DNA from 3 places in the Bacillus sp. JZ34 genome. Region 2 is predicted to be linked to each of the others. Evidence: predicted binding sites of a transcription regulator. Region 2 holds the regulator's gene; each other region holds the start of a gene.
What was found. Region 2 encodes Rex, which represses fermentation and respiration genes when NADH is low (regulators of the CRP and FNR family bind a similar motif). Its sites were predicted from a motif close to TTGTGAAATATTTCACAA; they were not measured.
Positions count from the first base shown of each region.

Region 1: a site for Rex is predicted at 1,762-1,779, ahead of yumC (ferredoxin--NADP reductase 2). Genes of this name have one in related genera too.
Region 3: a site for Rex is predicted at 2,350-2,367, ahead of arcA (arginine deiminase). Genes of this name have one in related genera too.

Region 1 is NZ_CP096403.1:928,473-932,618, reverse strand. Features, by position in the region: gene M1D90_RS04610 (YuiB family protein) at 1-57, opposite strand, end outside; gene M1D90_RS04605 (YuiA family protein) at 132-260, opposite strand; gene M1D90_RS04600 (NAD(P)/FAD-dependent oxidoreductase) at 450-1,667, opposite strand; gene yumC (ferredoxin--NADP reductase 2) at 2,025-3,023, shown strand; gene M1D90_RS04590 (hypothetical protein) at 3,058-3,258, opposite strand; gene M1D90_RS04585 (cold-shock protein) at 3,401-3,625, shown strand; gene M1D90_RS04580 (GNAT family N-acetyltransferase) at 3,730-4,146, opposite strand, start outside.
Region 2 is NZ_CP096403.1:3,724,690-3,728,835, forward strand. Features, by position in the region: gene M1D90_RS18940 (CPBP family intramembrane glutamic endopeptidase) at 1-466, shown strand, start outside; gene M1D90_RS18945 (YdiK family protein) at 466-657, shown strand; gene tatC (twin-arginine translocase subunit TatC) at 702-1,478, opposite strand; gene M1D90_RS18955 (twin-arginine translocase TatA/TatE family subunit) at 1,485-1,658, opposite strand; gene M1D90_RS18960 (redox-sensing transcriptional repressor Rex) at 1,697-2,341, opposite strand; gene moaC (cyclic pyranopterin monophosphate synthase MoaC) at 2,345-2,851, opposite strand; gene M1D90_RS18970 (ABC-F family ATP-binding cassette domain-containing protein) at 2,998-4,146, shown strand, end outside.
Region 3 is NZ_CP096403.1:214,519-218,664, forward strand. Features, by position in the region: gene argF (ornithine carbamoyltransferase) at 1-997, opposite strand, end outside; gene arcA (arginine deiminase) at 1,027-2,262, opposite strand; gene argR (arginine repressor) at 2,528-2,968, opposite strand; guanidine-I (ykkC/yxkD leader) riboswitch at 3,138-3,244, shown strand; gene M1D90_RS01020 (YitT family protein) at 3,331-4,146, shown strand, end outside.

The DNA.
Region 1 (4,146 bases), 1.6 Mb from region 2:
GAAAAACAGGACGAAAAATAAGACAACTGAAATGATGACAACTGGTAAACTAATCAAAGCCTCCACCCCCAATTCACCTCTTTTAGTGTACATTGGGGAAGGAACTTGAGTCAATCATTGGAAAGCGGCGATCAGCGGTCTTTTCCCGTTCCCTTGCAGTTGTTGCACGTTTCCGAACCACCGAGCAGAAGCTGAAAATAGCCTTTTCCCGAACAAAATGTACAGGTTGATTCAAGGCGATGGGTTGATGTCGTCTTCATTAGATACTCACCTTTTTCTTAATTTTCTGATAATATATCATGAACATTGTCAATAATAAAGTCAGAAAATATAACAGATCATTTGATGTAAGCGCTTAAAAGCTAAGCTTTCTTCCTTTTTCTTTCGTTTTTGAAGTTTTTAACCCCGAATAAAAAGCCCGCAGCTTCCGCTGCAGGCTTCGATTCCGCTTAGAAAAATTTAAACTTTCCTTTTTTCAGAACAAGTCCCGGCCCGCCGATCAGGAACAGCGAGCGGTTGTCGATAATTTTTTTCATCATGGACGCCGTCGTTCCCGTCATCTTTCTCCCGAATGCGACGCCGATTGCATCATGTTCGCCGAGAGAAGCGACAGAGCCTTTATTATCGAATGAGAACGTTTCCGTTTCTTTGCCGTGAATCAGTGCGGCCAAATTGTTTGCGCACGTTTCGCCCTGCTGCATGGAAATCTGCGCAGTCGGCGGATAAGGCCTTTCGGTTTCTTCATTTATGATCAGCGAGCAGTCTCCGATTACAAATATATCATCATGGCCTTCAACGCGCAGATCAGGTTTTACCTTCACACGGCCGCGCATGTTTTCAAAGCCTGATTCTTCTATGATCGGGTTGCCGCGGACACCTGCGGCCCATACGACAGTGCCTGCTTTGATTTCTTCGGTCTGATCGTCTTTTCCACAGATGATTCCGTCAGGCGTGCATTCTTTCACAGCCGTGCCGATTTTGAATTCAACGCCTTTTCCTTCAAGGTAGTTGACCGCATAATCGACAAGCTCAGGATCAAAGCCCGGGAGAACGGACGGCGCGGCTTCCACGCATATTAAACGAACCTGCTGACGGTCGATATCGTATTCGCGGCACAGCTCAGGAATGCGGTTGCCCAATTCGCCCAAAAATTCAATGCCGGTAAAACCCGCTCCTCCGACAACGATCGTCAGGCGTTCCGGGCGCTTCTCGGCTTCTGTGTTATACGTCGCAAACTGATATTCAATGTGCTCGCGAAGCTGCCGGGACGAGTTGATGTTTGAAATGGAGAAAGCATACTCTTTCAATCCAGAAATTCCGAAAGTTTCAGGGACGGCCCCCAGCGCTACGACAAGATAGTCGTAACTAAGCTCGCCGGTTTCAAGGACGACTTTCTTTCCTTCTTTATCGATTTTCTTTACCGTATCCTGAACGAAATTGACACGGGATGTATTGATGACGTCTTTAATCTGATAGCGGCATCTGTCATGATGAAGTGTACCTGCGCTCGCTTCGTGCATCCAGGTTGTCTCATAATGATAATTGTGCTTGTTGACAAGCGTAACATCCGCTTCATTGACGCCGATTTTTTTAACAAGTCTCGTAACGGTCATTAATCCACCATAACCTGCACCTAATACTACTACTTTTGGCTTATTCAACGGAATCACATCCACCTTTTCTGTATTTTACTGCTAAGCCGGATTAAAAATAGCCTTTGGGTTATCTTCTGCCGGCTTCAGGCTTTTTATGAAAAAAAGTTTGTGAAACCCTTCACTTTAATTTGCCGAACAACGGAATGTTTTTCGGCTGTGCGTCGAAAAATATTCACGAATCTTTAACAAAATGTTCACAACTACATCATAGCCGCTCGCTTTTGCTTTTTCAAGGTTAAATATGCTCGGGCGGCAGACTTTAGATCAGACGGTAATATTTTCCGATCTTAAAAAAACAGACGCGCTCGTATTTATTTTATGTGATATGATATAATTAAGAACAATTTTCATTTAGGGGGCATTATTTTCATGCGTGAAGACTCAAAAGTATATGACATTACAATTATCGGGGGCGGCCCTGTCGGCTTGTTTACCGCATTTTACGGCGGAATGCGGCAAGCGAGCGTCAAAATTATCGAAAGCCTGCCGCAGCTAGGCGGTCAGCTGTCCGCTTTGTATCCCGAAAAATACATATACGATGTAGCCGGGTTCCCTAAAATCCGCGCTCAGGAGCTGGTCGACAATTTGAAAGAGCAAATGGCGAAATTTGATCAGACCGTTTGTCTGGAACAAGCTGTCGAAAGCGTTGAAAAACAAGCAGACGGCATTTTCAAGCTCGTCACCAACAAAGAAATCCACTATTCTAAAACGGTGATTATTACTGCCGGAAACGGAGCATTCCAGCCGAGAAAGCTCGAGCTTGAATCTGCGGCTCAATACGAGAATGCAAACCTTCATTACTTTATAGATGATCTGAATCAATTTGCGGGCAAACGCGTTGCGGTGTTGGGCGGCGGCGACTCTGCCGTCGACTGGGCGCTCATGCTGGAACCGATCGCTAAAGAGGTGTCAATTATTCATCGCCGCGATAAATTCCGCGCACATGAACACAGCGTCGAAAACCTGCACAATTCAAAAGTCAATGTGCTGACACCGTTTGTTCCGACCGAACTGATCGGCGCCGAGCGGATTGAACAGATCGTCATCGAGGAAGTGAAAGGCGAGAGAAAAGAAATCATCGATGTCGACGATGTGATCGTCAACTTCGGCTTTGTTTCATCTCTCGGACCAATCAAAAACTGGGGGCTTGAAATCCAGAAAAATTCGATCGTCGTCAAGTCCACAATGGAAACGAACATCGAGGGATTCTATGCAGCCGGCGACATCTGCACATACGAAGGAAAAGTCAAGCTGATTGCCAGCGGATTTGGAGAAGCACCGACCGCTGTCAACAATGCAAAAGCTTACATGGATCCTAAAGCGCGCGTACAGCCGCTGCACTCTACAAGCATGTTTGAAAACAAATAAAAATGAAAAGGAGCCTGACACCGGCTCCTTTTCATTATATGATATTCAAATATGAGAAGATCGTTCCCAAAATCAGCACAATCGTTAAGATACCGACCACTCCCGCCGCAGTCAAGACAATCCGGTCCGTAATTTTCTGTGCTTTTGGAAGCGGTTTTTCGCAGCCGCATGCTTCACAGACTTTTGAATCGTAAGGCGTAAGCCCGCCGCAGCTTCTGCAGTTGATTTTTTCCATGGTTGAACCCCTTTTCTTTACTGGGCTTGGACTCTAAATAAACCTGTCCAGTATAGAATAACAAATTGACGAATAGAATGTCTTAAGATTCACAAAATATTCTTAAATGAACTCCAAAAAACCCTTGTTAGGAAGTGACGATATGTCTTACTACAACAATCGCAATCAAGAGCCTTTGCCAAAGGAAGATATCAGTACGTGGGAATGTACCGCTGAGGACTGCAACGGATGGATGAGAAAAAATTTCACGAGCAGCGATCGCCCTCTATGCCCTCTGTGCAACAAGGAAATGGTAAGCGGAAGCCGCTATATCACCTCAATCACCAACAACACGAGCAATCTCAACCGAATCTTTAACCAGAAATAAACACGATTGTTCCGGAAGCCCCGTTGCAAAAACCTTGCTCAGCACTTGAGCGGGGTGGCTGCATTGCTTCCTTCCGGCATTTCCCGAGCGAAGCGGAAAACAGATTATGTTAAATCTTTTACCAAAAGAATCTCATCCCGAATCGGTATGCCGTTATCAGCGGTAAAGGGAATTTCAGGCTTTACTTTTCTTGCTTCTTCAACTGCGTTTACATACAGCTCGGCCATTGTATAGCCTCTCTTTTGATAAAACATAAACGCCCGCATATTATCGTTCGTCGTGATCAGTTTAATCGATTGACACTGTTTTCGCTTTGCAGCACGTTCCACTTCGTTTAAAAGGAGTGAGCCGATCCCTTTGTTTTCGGCAATACTGTCCAAGGAGACGACTTCACATTCGTTTCCGGCGATGAAGTACGTAATCAGGCCTTTTATATCGCCTTTTTCATCTGTCACAGCGAATCCTTCCAATTCATCGCAGCGGAATGTTCCGTGTGAATTGACCATGTCCGGACTTCCCCA
Region 2 (4,146 bases):
CGTTTTTCTCGCTTTGTTTTCGCAGTCAATTGCCGCTTCGATCGAAATGTACTTGTTCGGGGTCAACCCGGAATCGGAAAATACGCAGCGGATCATGGAAATCATCACCGCATTGCCGCTGATGGTGTTTGTCTCTTCTGTATTTGGTCCGATTCTTGAAGAAATCATTTTCAGAAAGATCATTTTCGGTGCAATCTATGAGAAAACGAATTTTTTCATTGCCGCTTTGTTCAGTTCGGTGCTCTTCTCGGTCGTCCATTTGGATTTCAGCCATCTGCTCATTTATACAGCAATGGGATTCACATTCTCCTTTTTATATGTCAGAACCAACCGGATTATCGTGCCTATTTTCGCCCATGTCGCCATGAATACGCTCGTCGTCTTACTGCAGACATTCCGGGAGCCTATTGAAGAATATTTGAAACACGCCGAGAAAATGCAAATGATTATTGGAGGATTTCTATGATGAGAAGCCCTAAATTCTGGGGAGCGATTTATTTATTAACGGGTGTGCTGTTTACATATCTGGCGGCAACCTCGCCCGGAAGCATGTGGTCTTTTTACACGATCCTGCTGATGCTTTTCGCAGCCTATAATATCAGCATTTCCTTTAAAATGTTCGCCCTGGCCGGCAAGATGAAACGAAAAGATCAATAGCCTTTTTTGTGAAGGAAAAGAGCCATTCTGAAAAAGAATGGCTCTTATTTTGTATGGTCGTTCAAAAACGCTTGATTTTCCTCTTGAATCATTGTTTTTTGCGCCTGCCTGTAGGATATTCTTGAAATCACGATACTGATTTCATAAAGAATGAGCAATGGCACTGAGACCATTAAATGCGACAAAAGCTCAGGCGGTGTAATGAGCGCCGCGATGACGAACAACACAAAATATGCGTATTTTCTGATTTTCGCCAAAAACATCGGCGTCACGAGGCCGAGCCTTGTGATAAACATGATGACCACAGGCATCTGAAACAATAAGCCAAAAGGAAGCGTCAACTGAAGCAGAAACTGAAAATATTCGTGTATTCCGATGACCTGGTTGACATTCAGATCATCTGAGACTCTCGTCATAAAGTCCACGACAAACGGAAATAAAATAAAGTAAGAAAAGGCAATGCCGCCTAAAAAAAGAATAATCGATATCGGAATATAGCTGAGCGTCACTTTTCGTTCTTTTTCATACAGCCCCGGGCTAATGAAAGCCCACAGCTGGTATAAAACAAGCGGCGAAGTCAAGACGGCGCCGATGATGAAAGCGAACTGCACGTACACAAATAAAGGATCGGTCAGCTTGAACGCGTTGAGCGTCAGCAGCTTCGCTTCATCCGTCTGCTGCAGATAGATAATCAGCGGCTTTGCCAATAAAAAGCCTGCCACAACAAATAAAACAAAAAAGAAAAAAGTGATCACAAGCCGTCTGCGTAGTTCTGTGATATGTTCTATCAGCGACATTTCTCTTTCCTTCATAAATGTCATCCTATCCTACTGATCTTCTTTCTTTTTATCGGAATCGTCGTCAGCCAAACCTTTTGTCGCATTCTTAAACTCCCTCAGCGTGTTTCCCGCTGCTCTTCCCAGCTCGGGAAGTTTTTTCGGGCCGAATATCAAAAGCGCCACCACGACAATTAAAATAAAGCTTCCAGGACCGATTGGCATAAAGCCTGCCCCCTTTCCTTTATTTTTCGTTTTCCGTTTTACTTTTCCTGCATTGAATAATGTTTCATGAAATACACCAGCGACTGAAGTTCAACCGCCAAATCTATATGATGAATGCGAATGTGTTCCGGCACATTCAAGCGGGCCGGCGTGAAATTAAGAATGCCTTTAATGCCAAGCTCCACCAGCCTGTCTGTAATCGACTGTGCGGCTTGAGCCGGTACCGTCAAAATGGCGACGGGGATATCATCCGTCATATGCTCTTCAAGTCTATTCAGATCATAGACGGGAACACCGCCGACCTCGGTTCCGATTTTTTCCTCATTGATGTCAAACGCCATGGCGATTTTTGTATTATTATTTTTGATAAAATTGTAATGGAGAAAGGCTGTCCCCAAATTCCCCACGCCAATGAGCGTTACGTTCGTCATTTCATCCTGATCAAGCGTCTTTCTGAAAAAGGACAGCAAATAATTGACATTGTAGCCGTATCCTTTTTTTCCGAGCGCGCCGAAGTACGAGAAGTCCCTGCGGATGGTCGCAGAATCGACTTTGACGGCATCGCTCAGCTCAGCGGAAGATACACGCTGTTTTCCGGATGCATGAAGGTTTTTTAAAAAACGATAATATAATGGCAACCGTTTCGCTGTCGCTTGCGGAATTTTTGAATGATCCATGTTCATAAACTAATCCTCCATGTCTACATCAGCTTTTTCCCTTTTATAGTCACCGTTTTTCCCGCCTGTCTTTTCGAGAAGAAAGGTCGGTCCTATCACCATTCCCTTATCCGCCGCTTTGCACATGTCATATACGGTCAGCGCACATACGGAGGCCGAAGTTAACGCTTCCATTTCCACACCTGTGCTCCCTTTGGTCTTCACTTTAGATTGAATATGCAGGATGCTCTTCTGTTCTTTCTCCTCCCAGCGAAAGGCGATGTCGACTCCTTTCAGAGCGATCGGATGGCACATCGGGATGATGGCGGATGTCTGTTTTGCGGCCATGATTCCGGCCACTTGCGCCACCGACAATACATCGCCTTTTCCGATTTCCCGGTTTTTGATTTTTTCATGTACTGTTCGATTCATAGACACGCTTGAAACAGCCGCAGCTGTGCGTACTGAAGCTTCCTTTTCGCTTATATCAACCATCTTGGCTCTGCCTTGTTCATTAAAATGTGTAAACTCATTCATGTTCTGAACTCTCCTTATAACGATCATACACTATTTTTTTCATTCTGTCTTTTTCTTTGGCTAAAATCTTCCAGACTTCACTTAATTGTTTGCTGACTGCGCAGTGATAGGCTACACTTAAAATAGCAGACAAGAGGTGAAAGATCATGATGATTTTACAAGTGAACCAACTTTCAAAATCGTTTGGAGCCGATACGATTTTAACGAATATAAAACTCGAAGTCAGATCTCGGGACCGGATTGCGATCGTCGGACGCAACGGCGCCGGAAAATCGACTCTTCTAAAGATTATCGCAGGAAAACTTTCATATGAAAAGGGGGACATCATCAAGCCGAAAGATTTGACGATGGGCTACCTTGACCAGCATTCCGGCCTCGATTCCAAGCTGACGCTCAAAGAGGAATTGCTGTCGGTATTTGATTTTCTAAAAAAAATGGAAAAAGAAATGCGCGCGATCGAGGAAAAGATGGCGCAGGCCGGACCGGACATGCTTGAATCATTGATGAAGACGTATGACAGGCTTCAGCAGGAGTTCAAGGACAAAGGCGGCTACCAATATGAGGCAGAGGTCAGATCCGTCATGCACGGGCTCGGCTTTGCGGGGTTTGACGACTCCGTCCGCGTCCAGGACTTAAGCGGAGGTCAAAAAACAAGGCTTGCCCTCGGAAAAATGCTTTTGACAAAACCCGACCTCCTCATTTTGGACGAACCGACAAACCACTTGGATATCGATACCCTGACATGGCTTGAACAATATTTGCAAAATTACAGCGGAGCGATTTTAATCGTTTCCCATGACAGGTACTTTCTTGACAAAGTGGTTACCCAAGTTTACGAGATCAGCCGGTCCCAAAGCAAAAAATATACCGGGAACTACAGCTCTTATCTCCAATTAAAAGCCGAACAGCTGGAAAAGGAAACAAAGCTTTATGAAAAGCAGCAGGACGAAATCGCCAAGCTGCAGGAGTTCGTCGACCGGAATCTGGCCAGAGCTTCGACGACGAAACGGGCGCAGAGCAGACGAAAGCAGCTTGAACGGATGGAGATCATGGATAAACCGCTCGGAGATGAAAAGTCGGCGTCTTTCCGCTTTGAAATTACAAGGCAAAGCGGAAACGATGTACTGCGGGTGGAAGACTTGACAGTAAGCTATCAGGAGCAGCCCCCGCTGCTCCGTTCATTGAACTTTCGCATTACCCGCGGGGAAAGCGTTGCACTGGTCGGACCGAACGGAATCGGCAAGTCAACCCTTTTAAAAGCATTGATTCAAAAGCTGCAGCCGGTATCGGGAACA
Region 3 (4,146 bases), 890 kb from region 2:
CGCCGAGTGTCGCTGCCATGACAGCTTTAATTGTGTGCATGCGGTTTTCAGCTTCATCGAACACTTTAGAGTGTTTGCTGCGGAACACTTCGTCCGTCACTTCCATTTCTTTAAGGCCGTGCTGATCGTAAACGTTTTGTCCGTAAGTTGTATGAAGGTCGTGGAAGGCAGGCAGACAGTGCAGGAAGATGACGTTATCGTTACCTGTTTTCTTGACGAGATCCATATTCACTTGATAAGGCTTGAGCAGTTTGATCCTTTCAGCGAACTTGTCTTCTTCTCCCATGGATACCCAGACGTCCGTATACAGAACGTCGGCTCCGGACACAGCTTCATCTGTATCGCTTGTGACGGTGATTTTTCCGCCGGATTCTTCGGCGAACGCTTCCGCCATTTTAACGATGTCTTGATCAGGGAACAGCTCTTGAGGCGAGCAGATTCTCACGTCCATGCCGACTTTGGCGCCGCCGATGAGCAGGCTGTTTGCGACGTTGTTACGGCCGTCGCCGATATAGGTGAGTTTGATCCCTTTTACGCGTCCTGTATGTTCTTTCACTGTCATAAAGTCCGCAAGCATCTGCGTCGGATGCCATAAATCGGTCAGCCCGTTCCATACCGGCACACCGGAGTGCTCTGCCAGGGAAATCACTTTTTCATGTTCAAATCCGCGGAATTCAATTCCGTCGAACATGCGGCCGAGAACTTTGGCTGTGTCTTCGATCGATTCTTTTTTGCCGAGCTGAATGTCGTCTTTGCCCAAATATTCGGGATGCGCACCGAGGTCGATACAGGCTGTCGTGAAAGCGCAGCGCGTTCTTGTAGAAGGCTTTTCAAACAGCAAAGCGATGTTTTTACCTTCCAAATAGCGATGCTTGATGCCTTGCGCTTTTTTTTCTTTTAATTTTTGGGCGAGATCGAGCAAATAGAGGATTTCTTCTTCGGAAAAATCTTTTTCAGCTAAGTAGCTTCTGCCTTTTAAATCAATCGTTTGGTTCATGGATCTCTCTCCTTTTTCTTTAGGTTTGGCTATTTCACATCTTCGCGATAGAGCGGCATGCTCATGCAGCGCGGGCCGCCGCGTCCTCTTGAAAGCTCCCCGCTCGGGATTTCGATAACTTTAATGCCCTGTTCTCTCAAACATTCGTTAGAAATGTAATTCCGGTCATAGGTGACGACGACACCAGGAGCGATCGCGAGTGTATTGGAACCGTCATTCCACTGCTCCCTGGCTGAAGCGATTTCGTCTCCGCCGCCGCAGAAGATCAAGTTGACATCTGAAAGGCCGAGCGTTCTTTTTAGCACTTCCGGCAGATTGTGTTCTTCAGTCGTACGAATGTCGTCTGCCGTTTCCCCTCTCTCAAGAACGAAGATCCGCATGTCTCCTTCAGGCCCCTGGATGGCGGGATGGATCGTGAATTGATCTCGGTCAACCATCGTGAAGACGGTATCTAAATGCATAAAGGCTCTGCTCTTCGGTATTTCGACGGCCAGTACGCGGCGAATCCGGCTCTGCCGCTGAAATAAGTTCCGGACAAGACGCTCGATCGCCTGAGCCGTTGTCCGTTCTGATACCCCGATCGCTACGGTATCTTCATTTAAGACAAGCTCATCTCCGCCTTCGATATTGAATTTGAAATCACGGTCAAGCCAAACCGGAATCTCATGCCCTTTAAAACGCGGGTGGTGATTGATAATGTAGCGCATAAACAGCGACTCTCTCCTGCGAGCAGGCTCTTTCATTTTGTTGATGGTCAGTCCGCTGCCGATGGCGGCCGCCGGATCTCTTGTGAAGTAAAGGTTTGGCATCGGATCGAGATAAAATGGATAATGGTCTTCCATCAGCTCATGAAGATGCGATTTTTTTTCGCGTTCCAGCTCATTTTTTCGAATGCCGCTCATCACATGTTCGACCATCGAATCGGCGTCAAAGGTGAGCAAGAACTCTTTCAGTCTGTCGTAAGCGCCGTTGATATCTGCTTTGCTTTCCGTTAACAGCTCATCGATAAACCGCTCGCGGATGAAAGCGTCATCCAGGGCTTCAGCCGTCAGCTTTTCTAAATAAAGAACTTCAACTCCCTGTTTCTTTAACGTTTCTGCAAATTGGTCATGCTCTTTTTGCACCGCTGGCAAAAAGGGAATATCGTCAAAGAGAAGCCTTTCCAGATATTCGGGTGTGAGGTTTTCCAGTTCCCGACCGGGCCGCTTCAGCATGACGGTTTTCAAAGGGCCGATTTCAGAGTAAACGTGTATCGGTGTTGTCATGATCATCCCGCCTCCTAAGCTCTTTTTGTTACATGTACAGCTTAAAACAGGAAGGAAAAGCGCGATGTGAAAGCGATAACAACGAAAACGTGATATATTTCACATGTTTTTTGATGAAGCAAAAACAAAAATGAATAATTATGATAAATCGAAAATGAGTCCTTGCAGGAGCAGAGAATAGAACGTATAAAACGTGTATATTTTTAAAGGGGATTTTTTGAAAAAATTTTTTTTGAGGGAAAAAAAGCTGATCCGGATGGCCGGATCAGCATAAGTGATCACAAAATGATTGGGCTGCCTCAGGCGATTGGGAAATCACAAGGCATGTATCGTTCCCGCATATACAGCCCAGCATTTCCGGGCTTCCCAGCTTATCAAGAAGGACGCCGATGGCATGGGCGTTGCCGGGCATTGTTTTAATAATGATCAAGTTGTCCGTCCGATGCACATGCAGGACAACGTCGGAGATTTTATCTTTTAATATTTTGGAAGGGTTGATGGATAAGGAAGCATTTGTCGTGTAGACAAGCTTTCCGTTTTCACCGGGCTGTTTCACAAGATACATTTCTTTAATATCGCGGGAAATGGTAGACTGCGAAACGGCGATGCCCCGTTTTTCCAGCAGGGATGCCAGCTGTTCCTGATTTTCTACCGGATGTTCGAGAATGGTTTGCTTGATGAGCCATTGCCGTTTTTGTTTGTTCATAAGAGCGCCTCCCAGGCAAAACACGTATATCTATTATTATAGGACGGTTTTATCGTCGGCAGATGGAAGCTATTTTACAAAAAAACAAATCTTTCAGTCTGTTAAAGGGGTTGATAGACCCCAAAATTTCACTTATAATGCTTGAAGATGACAAATTGATAACAGAGAAAAGGTGGTTTTCTAGGGTTCCGCAGTGGGTTCCGCGCTGGTCTGGTCCGAGAGAAAACACATAGCGAAGATATCGTTATGACACGGTGGGATAAAAGCCCAGGAGTTTTTGCTCTTAATCAAAGAGCTTCTCTCCGGGGCTTTTTTACTTTTTACAGGAAATCGACTACGAATAAGGAAGGGGATGCAGTTTTATGAAAAAGAAAGCAATGGATATGATCCTGATTGTTATAGGCGCATTTTTCTTTGCGTTAGCCGTGAATCTGTTCGCCATCCCGAATGACTTGGGAGAAGGCGGCGTCACGGGGATCACGCTGATTTTATACTACGTTTTTGAATGGTCTCCGGGCATCACAAACTTTGTGCTGAACGGCATTCTTCTGATTATCGGCTATCGCTTTTTGGATAAAAAAACGACGATTTATACCATCATTGCGGTGGCGGCCAATTCATTTTTTCTGCATGTTACTGAAGATTGGACGGTACCGGCTGATGAAGTGATCATCAGCACGATCTTTGCCGGGGTATTTGCCGGCGTCGGCATCGGCATGATCATCCGTGTCGGCGGAACCACTGCCGGGTCTGCGATTCTCGCGAGAATCGCCAATAAATATTTCGACTGGAACATCAGCTATGCCTTGCTGATGATCGATTTAGTTGTCGTGTTCAGTTCCTACTTTATCATTGGTGCTGAAAAGCTGATGTTTACGATTGTCATGCTGTACATCGCCACAAAGGTCATGGATTTCATTATCGAAGGGCTCAACACGAAAAAAGCGATCACGATCATTTCTGAGCATAAAAACGAGATCGCCGCGCAGGTCAATACCTTGATGGACCGCGGCGTCACGATATTAACGGGACGCGGACACTATACGGGCGATTCCAAAGAAATTCTATACATTGTCATTAATAAACAAGAGCTGTCCATGCTCAAGAAAATTATAAGAAGCACAGATAAAAAAGCATTTGTCATCATCCACGATGTCAGGGATGTATTCGGCGAGGGA